One region of the Thalassotalea sp. G20_0 genome, then DNA from elsewhere that is predicted to be linked to it. Evidence: predicted binding sites of a transcription regulator. Region 1 holds the regulator's gene; each other region holds the start of a gene.
What was found. The regulator FNR, encoded in region 1, switches genes on or off when oxygen is low (the NO sensors DNR and NnrR bind a similar motif). The targets are predictions, from matches to a motif close to TTGATCTAGATCAA.
Positions count from the first base shown of each region.

Region 1 (4,844 bases):
CGACAAGCTCAGGACGAACGGAGTGCGGAGGCACGACAACCCGTCAAACTCATTGAAACCATGTACTAGGAGGCTCTTTATGAATCAGAAATCAAACCAAAAGACGAGGCGCTCCGCTTTTTGCTTCTGCAACTCAGCCAACTCCAAAAAATACTTTTCCCCCAACGATTTCCTGATCGTAAGCTTGACAAACTCTTCGGGAACATCAACACCCCTTTCTCTTAAAGGCTTGTTATAGTCGTAAGAAACCAATTCATCAACAGACAGCCAGGAGTGACCAGATCCACCCGTTCCCCATTCATCAGACTTGGCCTTGATGGAAAGACTGACATCTCCGGGCAGCCCGCGAGCCTCGTCAATAATGGGATACGGAGTAACATGCCAGAAGCCCCAGTCATAATCGCTTCTGACAAAACCCTCGGAAAAAAATGAAAAGACATGACGATTGCGATCTGAAAAAGGTTCGTAACCCGGGATTTCTTCCCATTGCCCGGCACTATTTCTGAATTCAGCATACATATGTATGTCCGCACCCATAATGACTCCTCCTGTCTGATCAGTGACCAGGACATATTTGTGAATTTTTATGATCTAGCAGCAAAAATAGCACATTCAATGAACCCACCAATCACTGTCAATCAGCCCCTTTTCAGCACAACCCTGCCAGCCAAAGCATTATTTGCTCGATTAATAACCAGATGGCAGATACAATAGCCGACCTCAACAGCTTCACGCCACGTTGGACACAATCCTCATTACAGGCCCCAAAGACGAACCATAAAGGCATACCGGTTCGGTTCTTACCTATTGACACCGATCAAAGAACAACCTTGAAAATCTCTCTAAACTAGCCAAAAACATCATGACGTAATACAGACTGTTTTTGCCTTAACCTTTCCGGCACCAAAAGACCGGCCAGAAGGCGAACACACTGACTAATAAGACATGAAGATTACCGAGAGCAATAATGAATACTGCACCAGTTTGGGATAAAGACCTGATTCACCGATACAACCACTCAGGCCCGCGTTATACCTCCTATCCCACGGCGGTGCAGTTTGATGGCAGCTTTGATATTGAGAAATATCATCACAATGCCCAGTCCAGTGCCAGGGCCATCAAGCCCCTGTCACTCTACTTTCATATCCCGTTCTGCTCCCATGTCTGTTATTACTGCGCCTGCAATAAAATTGTGACCAAACACCGTGGGCGCGCCAATAGTTATCTGGAATACCTGTTTCGTGAAATAGAGATGCAGGCAGCACTCTACAGTCAGGAACAGCGGGTTGAACAACTCCACTTTGGCGGTGGCACACCGACCTTTCTGAGCAGAGATCAGATGACGGATCTGATGGGCCATATCCGCCAGCACTTCCAACTGACCCAAAGCGATACCGCAGACTACTCCATTGAACTGGATCCCAGGGAAGTAGACTGGCCCATGATGGGCACCCTGAGGGACCTCGGCTTCAACCGGATCAGCATGGGCGTTCAGGACCTGAACCCCAAAGTGCAGCAAGCCGTTAACCGGGTACAACCTGAAAGCATGATTCAATCCATTCTTGATGCTTCCAGGGTCATGGCATTCCGCTCGGTACATATGGACCTGATATACGGCCTGCCTTTCCAGACCACCAACAGTTTTATGGAAACCATTGATCGAGTGGTTGATATGGCTCCGGACAGGCTATCCCTGTTTAACTACGCCCACCTGCCCCACCGCTTCAAGCCACAGCGCCGAATCAATGAGCAGGATCTGCCTGCGCCGGAAATGAAGCTGGACATTCTCCATCAGGCCACGGAAAAGCTGCTGGATCAGGGCTACATCTACATCGGTATGGATCACTTTGCCCTGCCAGACGATGAACTGGCCATTGCCCGGGAAGAAGGCACGCTGCACCGGAATTTCCAGGGTTATACCACCCATGGCCACTGCGACCTGATCGGCATGGGTGTGTCTGCCATCAGCCAGGTAGGCGACACTTATGTTCAGAACAGCACCGATGAAGCCCAGTATTACTCAATGATCAATGAACAGCAGTTGCCAATGGTACGCGGCCTGAAGATGACGGATGATGACAAAGTCCGCCAGGCAGTGATTACCCGGCTGATCTGCCACTTCAAATTGAACTTCAGCGATATTGAAGCGCAGTTTGGTATTCAATTCAGAGACTACTTCCGGGATGAGCTGGCAAGGCTGGAGCCGATGAGGGCAGACGGCCTGGTCAGTCTCAATAGCGATGGTTTGCTGGAAGTACTGCCGAAGGGAACGCTGCTGATCCGTAACATCTGCATGCAGTTCGACCACTACCTCAATCAACCTGAGATGAAAGAAAAGCCTCTCTACTCAAAGGTTATCTGAATAGCTGTACACTCCGGAGCGATAACAAAGCTCTGGAGCTCTCTCCTGCCACCACCGAAACTGCCTGATCATCACGCACAGTGCTGAAAACTCTCTGCCAGGAGGCTGCCTATCAGAAAAAAACTGAAACCGACTACTATTTGTCATCACTCTCACATTGATTTACTTAAGGCATAAGTGCAAAATCTGCCAGGTCAGTCAAATACCACGAAAGAAAATTTAATCCTGTGACATAAGACAATGTCAGATTGATTTTCCTGGGATAAAGACACACAACCACCAGGAGCCATGACCATACTATTGTCAGGGTCATCTCTGAGCTGGATAGACGACACGGCAGATGAAAGCCCACCGGAACAACCGCAGTTTATGACGCATTGCTGAAGCAGCACCAAACCCCTACTTTAGGTCTGCCCGGTTGCGTACATACCTGATTTACACTCCGGTAGTACTTTTCATACACTTGGTTTTCCGTAAACCTGGTTTCCATAAACAGTGTCGAATTTCGCCAATACGACTTTGAGGCCTCTCAATGACGTCAAAGCCCAACGTCCGACAGCCGAGCCATGTGGCCTGCAGAGACTGCAGCCTCAGCTCACTGTGCCTGCCACTGGCACTGAGCATTAAGGATATCGATCAGCTGGATCACATTATCAAGCGTGGGCGTCCTTTGAAAAAAGGCGAACACCTGTTTCTGGAAGGTGACCCCTTTACCAGTGTCTTTGCTGTTCGCTCAGGGGCTCTCAAAACCTACACAGCGACCAATGAAGGTGAGGAACAAATCACCGGATTTTACCTGCCCAGCGAAATTCTTGGCCTGAGCGGTATGGATACGGACACCTATCCGGTGTCGGCCCAGGCGATGGAAACCACCATGATCTGCGAGATTCCTTTTGAGCAACTGGAAACCCTTTCCGATCAATTCCCGGAACTTCGCCGACATCTGATGCGCCTGATGAGCAAACGTATCCGTGAAGACCAGCAAATGATGATGCTGCTGTCCAAGAAAAACGCCGATGAACGCATTGCCACATTCCTGATTAACCTGGCCAGCCGTTTTCGTCGCCGGGGCTTTTCTTCCCAGTCGTTCCGACTGTCCATGTCGAGAAATGAGATGGGGAACTACCTGGGCCTGGCGGTAGAAACGGTTAGTCGTGTATTTACCCGATTCCAGAAAAACGGCCTGATCTCCGCCGTGGGCAAGGAAATCGAAATTCGCAACTCGGTTGAACTCTGTGCCCTGGCCGGGGGAAAAACCCTGGAACCCAACCCGATTGCTACCGATCCCTGACTTTATCCTCTAAAGAAGCTACCCTATGAGGGGGCTTCTTCCTTTTTATCCATTGACTGATAGCGGCATGCACTCTCCCATGCATACAAACGAATGTTCATCCGTTCAGGAATATCTGCGAACACAAATCAGAACCATCGCGGACTGGCCCCATGAAGGCATCCTGTTTCGGGATATCACCACACTGTTTGAAAACCCGGAAGCCTGGCGTAAGGCCGTGGATGTCATGGTTCAGCGTTATGAGAACCAGACTTTTGATCGCATTGGCGCTCTTGATGCCCGCGGTTTCCTGCTTGGCTCGACACTGTCCTATATCATGAACAAGCCGCTGGTACTGTTTCGCAAGAAAGGCAAACTGCCCGGCAAAACCCTCAATGTCGAGTATGACCTTGAATATGGCAAGGCCGTACTGGAAATGCATGAAGACACCATTAAGGCCGGTGAAAAAATTCTGCTGATGGATGACCTTATCGCCACCGGAGGCACACTGCTGGCTGCCGATCAGCTGATCCGACAAGCAGGTGCCAACACACTGGAAGCTGCAGCTATCATCAATCTGCCAGACCTCAAGGGTGCTGACAGACTCAATGCGGCGGGCATTCCAACCTATGCCCTGTGCAATTTTGCCGGTGAGTAAAACCACCCTCAGTTCAGAATTTCAGGGATGATACGATATGTCTCTTAGATCCAAAGTTAATGTCTGGATCTGAGAGCCCCGCCCGCAGTTACAGGACGCACGAACCGGGTCCGACCCGGAAAAAGGACTTTGCAAATGGGAATATGCGCCAAGGAACTAAGGCACTATGTTGTTCGCCCCGCACTCAAGCATCTGGGCATGTGGAGCCCAACTGCTGAGAACCTGCTGCTTGGTACCGCAGCCAGAGAGTCCGGGCTTGGTTTTCATCTGAAACAGGCCAATCACCAGGCACTCGGTATTTATCAGATTTCTCCTCGCATGCACCGCAATATCTGGGACCTGTTCCTGGCCCCAAACGCTGACTTATCCAGCAAAGTTCGGGGACTGGCCAGCCAGCGGGAGTTTCTTTCCCATCCCCATCATGAACTGGCGACCAACCTGGTTTACGCCACCGCCATTGCCTGGCTTATCTATCACCGCTGCGGTATTCAGATCGAAGATATTGATAAAGACGATATCACGGCCATGGCCAGGTTATGGCAAAAGCACTTCCA
Region 1 covers NZ_JAGHQV010000049.1:19,024-23,867, forward strand. Annotated here, with positions in the region: gene J7438_RS21015 (hypothetical protein) at 85-537, opposite strand; gene hemN (oxygen-independent coproporphyrinogen III oxidase) at 968-2,362, shown strand; gene fnr (fumarate/nitrate reduction transcriptional regulator Fnr) at 2,895-3,653, shown strand; gene J7438_RS21030 (adenine phosphoribosyltransferase) at 3,733-4,290, shown strand; gene J7438_RS21035 (hypothetical protein) at 4,426-4,844, shown strand, end outside.

Region 2 (4,844 bases), on a different contig from region 1:
TTCCTTAGCCAGTGTGAGAGCATCCCTCTCATGGCCTCAGGTGTGGTGTTGAATTTCACACTGAGGTCAGCCAGAGAGCAAACTTTCTGATGTTTCAAATAATCGCGGATTTTGATCAGCATGGTCAGCGCCTGTCACTTCAGGTTCCGGTTGATGACCAAAAGCACTGACAGTGCTTTTGGTCACGCTTTGCATCTACGATATCATTGCGGACTGACATCCATCCGCCCTTGCAGTACTGAGGCTCCCATTCGTTTCATCAAGGTAACCACAATAAACATCATCAGCATTATCGATACCACCCAAAGTAGCGTTTCACCGGGCTGCACAGATATCAGTGACAGCTGGTAATAAATAGTGGCAACCGCATAGCCAAGGAAGAAAGTCCATCCGGAAATGAACAGCGTCCAGCCCAGGGTGGTTTCCCGGTAAATAGCACCCAATGCTGCTACGCAGGGAGTATAAAGAAGGATCATCAATAAGTAGGCAATGACCGCAGCATGACTGGGGAACAGGCCTGCCATAACAGAGAACGTGCTGACCCTGACTGCCTGCTCTTCGGCAACCGCATCCAGATCGGTCAGATCGCCAACTTCGACGCCCAGAGGGTCTGCCAGTGTGCCACTTAAACCACTCAGATTGGCCGGAATAGTGGCAATGGCTTCCTGCAAGCCTGCCAGCAGGTCAAACGTCGTTTCACCCTCGGTGTCAGCGTTTTCAGACGCGGCAATGGCACCGTACATTGAGTCAAGGGTACCCACAACGGCTTCTTTCGCCAGAATACCTGTAAACAGTCCTACAGCCGCTGGCCAGTTTTCTTCCGTCATGCCCATGGGGGCAAATACCGGGGTAATGGTTTGGCCAATCTTGCTGAGCATGGAGTTCTGAGTGTTCTGATGACCGAAAGAGCCATCGGTACCAATAGCATTCAGGGTGTTCAGCACGACCACCACCATCACAATCGCTTTGCCTGCACGCAGGATAAAAGCCTTGAGACGATCCCAGGTGCGTAACATGACCTGAGTCACCGATGGCAAATGGTAATTGGGCAACTCCATAATAAATGGCGAACTGTCGCCGCTAAGGATGCTCTGCTTGAGAATCAACCCGGTAAATATGGCCGCCAGGATACCCACCAGATACAAAATAAACACCACATTCTGGCCGGACTCCGGGAAAAAGGCAGCGGCAAACAGTGCGTACACCGGCAATCGGGCACCGCAGGACATAAAGGGAGCCATGGAGATGGTCAACAGCCGGTCCTTTTCATTGTCCAGTGTCCGTGCTGCCATAATCGCAGGTACGTTGCAGCCAAAGCCCACCAGCATGGGAACAAAGGCTTTGCCCGGAAGCCCCAGAAAGCGCATGAGCCGGTCAATGACAAAAGCAGCCCTGGCCATGTATCCCGAATCTTCCAGGATGGAAAGAAACAGAAACAGGAAAGCAATCACCGGGATAAATGTCGACACTGTCTGGATACCACCACCCACACCATCCGCCAGTAACGTCACTGCCCAGGCGGGAGCACCCACCGAGTTCAGCCAATGGCCCAGCCCGTCCACCAGCAGAGTCCCGGTAAAGATATCGAAAAAGTCGATAAAGGCACTGCCGAAGTTAATGGTGAACATGAACATCAGGTACATGACGCCCAGGAAGATAGGGAACCCCAGCACCCGGTTCAGTACCACACGATCAATGGATTCACTCAGCCGGTGACTGACAACGCCCCGCTCACGAATCACTGACTCCATAAGCTGACCAACCACATCGTAACGTCGACTGGCCAGAATAATGTCCAGATCTTCCTCAAGGGCAGCCTCAATGATATGACGCTGCCGGGTAGCCTCATTGACCACCTGCCAGGTCAGTTCCGGCAGAGGCACAGTGTCACCTTCCAGTAACTTCAGGGCATACCAGCGTCGGGACAGCGGACTATCAAGATTCACAGACGCTTCAAGGGTCGATTCAATAACGGCAATGGCCTGTTCCAGCTGTTCACCAAGGTTCAATGGTGGGGCTACAGAAATACCATTATTCAGAAAATCATTGATATTTTGTAAAAAGACTTTGATATTGCCTGCCTTGCTGGCAACCAGTGGCAGCACCGGACAGCCGAGTTCCTCAGCCAGCTTGTCAATATCAATGTCCATGCCCTTTTCCCTGGCAACGTCCATCATATTGAGCACAACGATGACCGGAGCACCCATATCCAGCAATTGAGTGGTCAGGTACAGATTTCTTTCGATATTTGAAGCATCAAGAATATTGATGATTAAATCAGCTTCACGCTTGAGGATATAATCCCGCGCCACCTTTTCATCAAGAGAAACGTCGCTGTCGACGACATCAAGACAGTAGGTTCCGGGCAGATCAACGACTTCTATGGCGTTATCTGCAAAGGTATAAAAACCACTGCGTTTTTCCACAGTAACGCCAGGCCAGTTACCAACCCGCTGCCGGGCACCGGTCAACGCATTAAACAGTGTTGTCTTACCACAGTTAGGATTTCCGACAATTGCAACAACGTGTTTTTTCATGTTCTGGAAACCTCGACAACAGCGGCTTCATCCTTTCGAATCGATAATTGGAAGCCCCTGACTTCCAACTGGATTGGGTCCCCCAATGGCGCAACACGACAAACCGTAAACCGGGTTCCGGGTGTCAGACCCATTGCCAGCAATTTCCGCCGGTAGGCACTGCCAGCATCCGCAAAAGCGCTTACCCGGCCACATTCACCGGTTTTCAGTTCACCCAATGTCACCTTCATGTACATCTTCTCCACAGGCATCATTCAGTCGGTTTTGTAAGCGTTTTTTCTGCACTGCAGGTAATAACTCGCAAAAACGACCAAGAGATTTGCACCTAAATCATCTGCCAGGGCCAGAACCTGTTTAGGGGTTTTAGTGTGGAATGGTTGCTGCCTGACAAAATGTCAATTGATCTGAATATATACGCAAATGAGAATGGTTACAATTTAGAGGGCGACCAATCTCACTCATTATTGACCGATATCAGTGTACGCGGGTTGTAAGGGTAAATCGGGATAAGATATGAAAACGGCAGGATCTACAGAGTGACTGATTAGCCGAACCACTAATCAGTCACTCTGTGAAGTGTTCATTACTACTGACAAACGAGTGTTTTATGGAACCGACGGGTACATCGCACCAGACATAAACTGGAGAATCCGGTTGACCTGGCAGCTGTAACCGAACTCATTGTCATACCAGACATAAAGCACACAGCGTTTGCCGTCAACAATAGTGGCTTGCCCATCCACAACGCCAGCTCGACGGCTACCCACAAAATCACTGGAAACCGCTTCAACAGAGGTGACGTAATCCACCTGTTTCTGAAGGCTGGAATACAGTGAGGTCTCCCGGATAAAGCGATTAAGCTCTTCAACGGTGGTTGCCTCGGCCAGGGAAAGGTTAAGGATGGCCAGTGAAACATTAGGGGTCGGCACCCGAATAGCATTACCCGTCAATTTGCCCTCAAGTTCAGGCAACGCCTTGGCAACGGCTTTCGCCGCCCCGGTTTCGGTAATGACCATATTAAGGGCAGCACTGCGTCCCCGACGCTCACCTTTGTGGTAATTATCAATCAGATTCTGATCATTGGTGTAGGAGTGAACCGTTTCAACATGACCGTGTTCAACACCAAACTCATCATTAATGGCCTTCAGCACCGGCGTGATCGCGTTAGTGGTACAGGAGGCTGCGGAAAGAATCTGATCGTCCGGCTCAATATCGTTATGGTTTACCCCATAAACAATATTCTTGATATCCCCTTTACCCGGTGCTGTCAGCAGGACCCTGGATACTCCCTTTGATTGCAAATGCAGGCCCAGCCCCTCTTTATCACGCCATTTGCCGGTGTTGTCGACAACCACGGCATTGTTAATGCCATACCGGGTGTAATCGATGGAATCCGGACTATTGGAATAAATAACCTGAATAGCCACACCATTGGCGTAGATAACCTTATTCTCTTCATCAACAGAAATAGTGCCCTTGAAAGAGCCATGGACCGAGTCGCGACGCAAAAGGCTTGCCCGTTTCTGAAGATCATTACCTGCACCGCCGGGTCTGACAACCAGGGCCCTCAGGTTAAGACCAGAGCCACTGCCCGCACGCTCAATCAGGATTCTGGCCATCAAACGGCCAATCCGTCCAAAGCCATACAATACGACATCCTGACCAGGGCCCAAAGTCTGTTTATGGCCATTAGTCACTGACGCTACTTTTCCGGTCACATACTCTTTCAAAGACCGGTCTTCAGCTTCCGCCCGATAGCCAACGGCCAGCTTGCCAATATCAATACGGGATGGCCCCAGATCAAGGCCTGCCAGAATTTCCAGCACAGGGTAAGTCTCACGGACAGAAAGACCATTGTCCTCAATCTGACGGACAAACTTGTGCGCTTTTAACAGGCTAATTACAGAGCGGTTAATGACGGGATGCCCAAATACAGACGTGACAACATGGTGATTCCTATACAGCTTGCCGATCAGTGGGATCATTGACTCAGCCAGTGCTTCACGCTCTTTCCAGTCCTGAAAACGGTCTGCTACCACGATAAATTCCCGTTTATTATTTCTGTTTTAAATACAATCCCTTATTTGGGACTTATGTTCCGTGGGTATTATCCTTGTTGATGGTGTTTGAGGCAACAAAGATTATCAAACATTAACATTGATGATCTTTCTGCCTTTGATTTTCCTCCTTAATTCCGCCATTTCCCGCTGACAGTACTGGGAGAACAGGATCACAAACGCTACAATCCACCACTTATATCTGTATTTGGGGTAATCAGGAGAGCCTTCAGGATTTTCATGTTTCAAC
Region 2 covers NZ_JAGHQV010000035.1:21,273-26,116, reverse strand. Annotated here, with positions in the region: gene J7438_RS18435 (FeoC-like transcriptional regulator) at 1-122, opposite strand, end outside; gene feoB (Fe(2+) transporter permease subunit FeoB) at 204-2,537, opposite strand; gene J7438_RS18425 (FeoA family protein) at 2,534-2,773, opposite strand; gene J7438_RS18420 (glyceraldehyde-3-phosphate dehydrogenase) at 3,143-4,576, opposite strand; gene mfd (transcription-repair coupling factor) at 4,835-4,844, shown strand, end outside.
Region 2: the regulator FNR is predicted to act here: its motif matches at 3,002-3,015, upstream of J7438_RS18425 (FeoA family protein).

Region 3 (4,844 bases), on a different contig from region 1:
AACGACTCAGGCTCCCGTTGCTGATATTAAGGGGGACTTTAAAGGAGTCTCGGTCACGAAGGCGGATGTTCCCAATCAGCTTCCGGAGGCAAAAGGAGAGGGACCTGGTAATAAGTCAATACAGGATTTTGAGATTACCGCTCTTTCTGTGGATCAGGTGAGCAGTCTCCTTATAGGCAATAAAATCGGGATACAAACCATTCAGGATGCACTGAATAAGTTTGAACTCGATCCTGACGCAGGAAAAAACTACGAACTGATTCATTCGTTAAATCAGTCCCTTGATAAATTGAAAACAATGCTTATCGAAAGACTGACTGAAAGAAATAATATGATAGAAGAACTATTTGCAGAGGCAGGCAGACCTATTAATCAGGAAGTTATGAAATATGAAAACCTTCTTGATAACCTGGCTGATGAACTGAAGAATAAAAGTGACAAATTTGGTAGTGGCTCGCTGCGTGAAAAAGCAGATAAGATTTTCGATCATATCGATAGCAAAATAGCACCACTTGAAAAAACAATCAGTGAAACAAGTCAGCAGATTGAATCAGAAAACACAAAACCTCAGGAACTTAAAAAAGTGTTGCAAGATGCACAAAATAAAATAATGGAAGAGAGCAGAAAAATTATCGACTTTGTAGGTGATAATATCATTAAGGGTTAAGTGAGAAAGAGATCAATACAGCCATCACGCTGTTTTATTGTTGCCAACTCTGCTCCAGTCAAAGACTACACCGGTGAAAGTATGTCTGGCTCTGACTGAAGCTGCCAACTTTCCTGCCACGCAATCCAGCAGTTAGCTTACTACTCTACGGAGTACCTGAACACATTGCTCGACCTCTGCTATGGTGAGTACAGTGCCAAATCCAGAGAAAGGTCCATCAGGGCTCTGGCCAGTAAGCGTGGGCTATGATGAATATTTGTCGTACAATCTTCCAATAGCCTCAGGGGTTATCGAGGCGGCTTTCGCCACGGAAGGGCAACCTGGAATGAAGGTATCAACCAATACAAGACTTATACCCAGGAGGCTGACCGAGAATAACGCCCGTAGCGAGGATGGCAGAAAATTGAGGATAAAAAGTCGGAAATTTTTAGTGAATAGTGGTTCTATTTGCTAAAAATTTCCGACTTTTTAGACCAATTTGCTGCCACCGCAGTAGGGCAGTCTATTCTCGGTCAGCCTCCTAGGAGGCTCCAGCGTGTGATAGATCCCATTAGATCAGCAATCCGGAAGGATTCAAACCAGCTCCATGCCAATCAAACTGGAATTTGTTTAACTTGAACTTTTTAAAAGTTACGCGGGAGTGTTCTGATGCTTTTTTAAAGCGTTATTCAAAAGGGAATTTATCGGGGGATATGAACTCCAAAGAACCATTACATCACTCTGTGACACTCAAATACAGCAAATTCCAGCGTACTTAAGTTAAGTAAAAGATAGTGAGTCTGCCAAAATCAAATGTGGTAATGATTGGATATGACCACATAAGCACAAACTTCCAATGCAAAGATGGACGATAGCTTCTGAATTCGGTCTTCCACCCATTGGCGACGGTGTTCGTAGTGTTTGTCGGATAACGAATCTTTACCACAGAGAAAAGCTCGACGAACGCAGCGAGCTTCCTGAATATTTTTGATTTACTCTTTATCAAAATCGGACTGATTCCTGAGAGGGGGTCAATTCAACCTATTACCCGACCAAATGGTCAGGGTATATGTCTTACCGTTGATAGTCCGACGTTCTTCGTTCCAGCAGGTCAGCATGATAGAATTATCAGGACGTACAGCTCCCCATGACCAACGGTAATTTTTGAGTGGAGCACCAATCAGTTCATAGAATTCTTTATTAGAAATTGTCATTTACACTCACCGTATAAGTTATCAGTAAGGTTATTTTGAAACTTTGTGGTGTAGAACGAAAGAAATTTACCGGGAATGTTTAGAAAGAATAGAGCCGCGAGCCTGCATCAATTTTACCCAGCCGGCTGAGCTTCGCAGAGTTCTCATTCAGGTCAATTTTGGAGACAAAGTTTTCATACCCTGTGTTAACGTCAGACTTAATTCAGCAGTAAGAAAAAACGCTGCCAGGCAACTGACAGCGGTTATATATTCAACTTAATAGTCAGGGGATTTTAAAAAAGGTAAGCTACACCGGCCATATATACCCAGGGATCCAGAGATACATCAATTTTGTAATCGTTATTTGAGCCATCTTTGAAAGTACCCGTTGTATCTATATCCATATACCAGACGGCAGCATTCACACTCCAGTTATCAGCAACCAGGTAATCAAAACCGATCTGAGCCGCCAGACCAAGGGAGTCATCCAGTTTCAGATTTCGAAAACCAGCATCCGAACCAGCACCAACAAACTGTTCACTGAAAAAGATAGTGTAATTCAAGCCAGCGCCAAAATAAGGCTGGAAAGCTGACGCATTGCCCATTGGATAATACTGAACACTCAAAGTAGGTGGTAAGTGCTTTACTTCAGCGAAATCACTCAAAAAGGAAAGATCACCTTTGCCCTGAAGCTTGTGGGAGAAAGGAGTAGCAGCAAGCAACTCAACCCCAATGTTATCCCGGACCATGTAGGTCAGTGATAGACCGAGCTGAGTCTCATTATTGACATCAACTTTCGCATTTTGAGATAGCGGGAAGCCATTTACATTGAGGTTACCGCTATCCACATCAGGGTTCACACTGGCCAGACCACCACGAACAATAATGTCGCCTGCTTCATAGCCCTGGGCAGCACCTGACAGCAATACAGCTGCGCTGATTATTGCAAGAGAAAGGGATTTGATCTTCATTCCTTGTCCTTTTTGTTATTGATTCACGGGAAATGTAAGTTGATGGTAAGTGTATAAACATCAACCAATAAATTTATTGACACAGATCAAATCTCCAAAAGAACCAATTAATGTCGAAAAATCTCTTTTATTAATGCAGATTTTCATGGAATAACATCCACATACTCCTAACAGCACAGCATTTTATTGACCCAGATCATAAAAACATCAGTTATGCTCATGCATGATGGAACTATAACAAACAGAATATTCAGCAAGAGAGGAAAAACCATGCGTGGAATTACCAAGGTTCTGGCCGTTGTTGATACCAGAAAGGACCAGCAGCTTGCCCTTGAACGGGCCAGTCAGATCTGCCGGATAACCGGCGCTGCCCTGCATATTCTTGCGCCAAACCCCAGGGCCGATGGTGAATCAATGGTTCGCCTGGAAGCACTGGCTAAGCCACTGATGGCTGAAGGTCAGGAGGTTTATCTGCATGAAACGTGGAATGGCTCTGTTATTGAAACCATTATCCATGTGCGTCAGATGGAACGCTGCCACCTGATAGTCAAAGATGCCAAGCTAATCACCGCACTTAAGAAAGCCTTTTCTACGCCTGAAGACTGGAGCCTCCTCCGTCGCTGCCGGGTTCCTGTCCTGCTGGTTCAGGATAATAGCAACTGGACCAAAGGCAAAATCCTCGCGGCCATTAATGCCGACCCGAGAGACCATTATCACAGCATTCTTAACCAGGCGATCCTGCAATACGCGACGGACATCGCCAGTGAGTTCTCATCAGAGCTGCATCTGGCCACCGCGTACCCGACAACGATGCTGGCGATTCAGGATCACGGTGATGGACGGACTGACAAGGACTATTACGAAAAGCATTGTCAGGAATATGCCCGGGAGTTCAATCTCAATGAAGACTATTTCCATATTGAACCCGGTCCAACCGAAACCATGATCCCCGCGCTGCTGCAAGACATTGATGCCAAACTGCTGATTCTTGGCACTCACGCAAGAACCGGTATCAGCGCCCTGGCTATTGGCAATACCGCCGAACAGCTGATCTCCGAGGTCAAAACCGATATTCTGGTACTGCAGCCAAAACATCACATGATCCCACTTGAACGCGAACTGGGGAAATAAGCCCACACAATAGCTGCCAGCCCCCATCCTGGCAGCCACCTCAAAATAATCCAGTCACGAAACCGGATAAAGCGCCTAAAAACTTCTATATTGTTCTAGCAAGGTTTTTCTCCCATCATCTGTTTTTCCAGCAAGAGATACACGTCAGGCTGATTGTGTTTCACCACCTGCCCAGGTTTTTCCCTGAGCCAAGCGAAGCCAGAGGCGGATCACCCATCTTCTGGTATTTTCTTTCCACATAACTGGTAATTCCCTGAGACTGGATATGAACAAGAAAGAACTGGTTGAGCAAGTCGCTGAACAAGCTAACCTGTCCCGAAGCAAGGCCGAGCTGGTTGTCAATGCCTTTATCAGCAACACACAGGAGACACTGGCAAGCGGCGACATCGTTCAACTTATTGGTTTTGGCACATTTTCGGTAGCAGATCGGGCGGCCAGGAAGGGGCGCAATCCACAAACCGGTGAAGAAATTCATATCCCCGCCTGCAAACTGCCTCAGTTCAAGCCGGGCAATAAGTTCCGGGAAATGATCAAATAGAGGCTCACTGCATTTACTGAAACTGTTCTGCAAAAAGCGAAAAAGCGCCGGTAAGGCGCTTTTGTCTGAGCGTTTTTCGCTACTTTATGCCATCGCTCTCATCACATTCAGAATGGCTCTTTTCTTCATCAGATTCATTCGATGTAATTGACCGATAATCTCCCCATCCACTTCCGAGTCACTGATTACCTCATCAGAGCTGATCAGGTACTGATTTCCACGCCCGGTGGCCAGCCACTCGAAAGACACCTCAAGAATCTCAGCCATTTTCCGCAGATTATCGAGGCTGGGACTGCTCATACTGGTTTCCCACTGGGCCAGTGCACTTCTGGATACACCAATCAAATCCGCCAGGGCCTGCTGTG
Region 3 covers NZ_JAGHQV010000001.1:110,766-115,609, forward strand. Annotated here, with positions in the region: gene J7438_RS00440 (hypothetical protein) at 1-667, shown strand, start outside; partial or broken gene J7438_RS27540 (transposase) at 1,459-1,638, opposite strand; gene J7438_RS00445 (OmpW/AlkL family protein) at 2,133-2,810, opposite strand; gene J7438_RS00450 (universal stress protein) at 3,081-3,941, shown strand; gene J7438_RS00455 (HU family DNA-binding protein) at 4,207-4,479, shown strand; gene J7438_RS00460 (helix-turn-helix domain-containing protein) at 4,564-4,844, opposite strand, start outside.
Region 3: the regulator FNR is predicted to act here: its motif matches at 2,887-2,900, upstream of J7438_RS00445 (OmpW/AlkL family protein).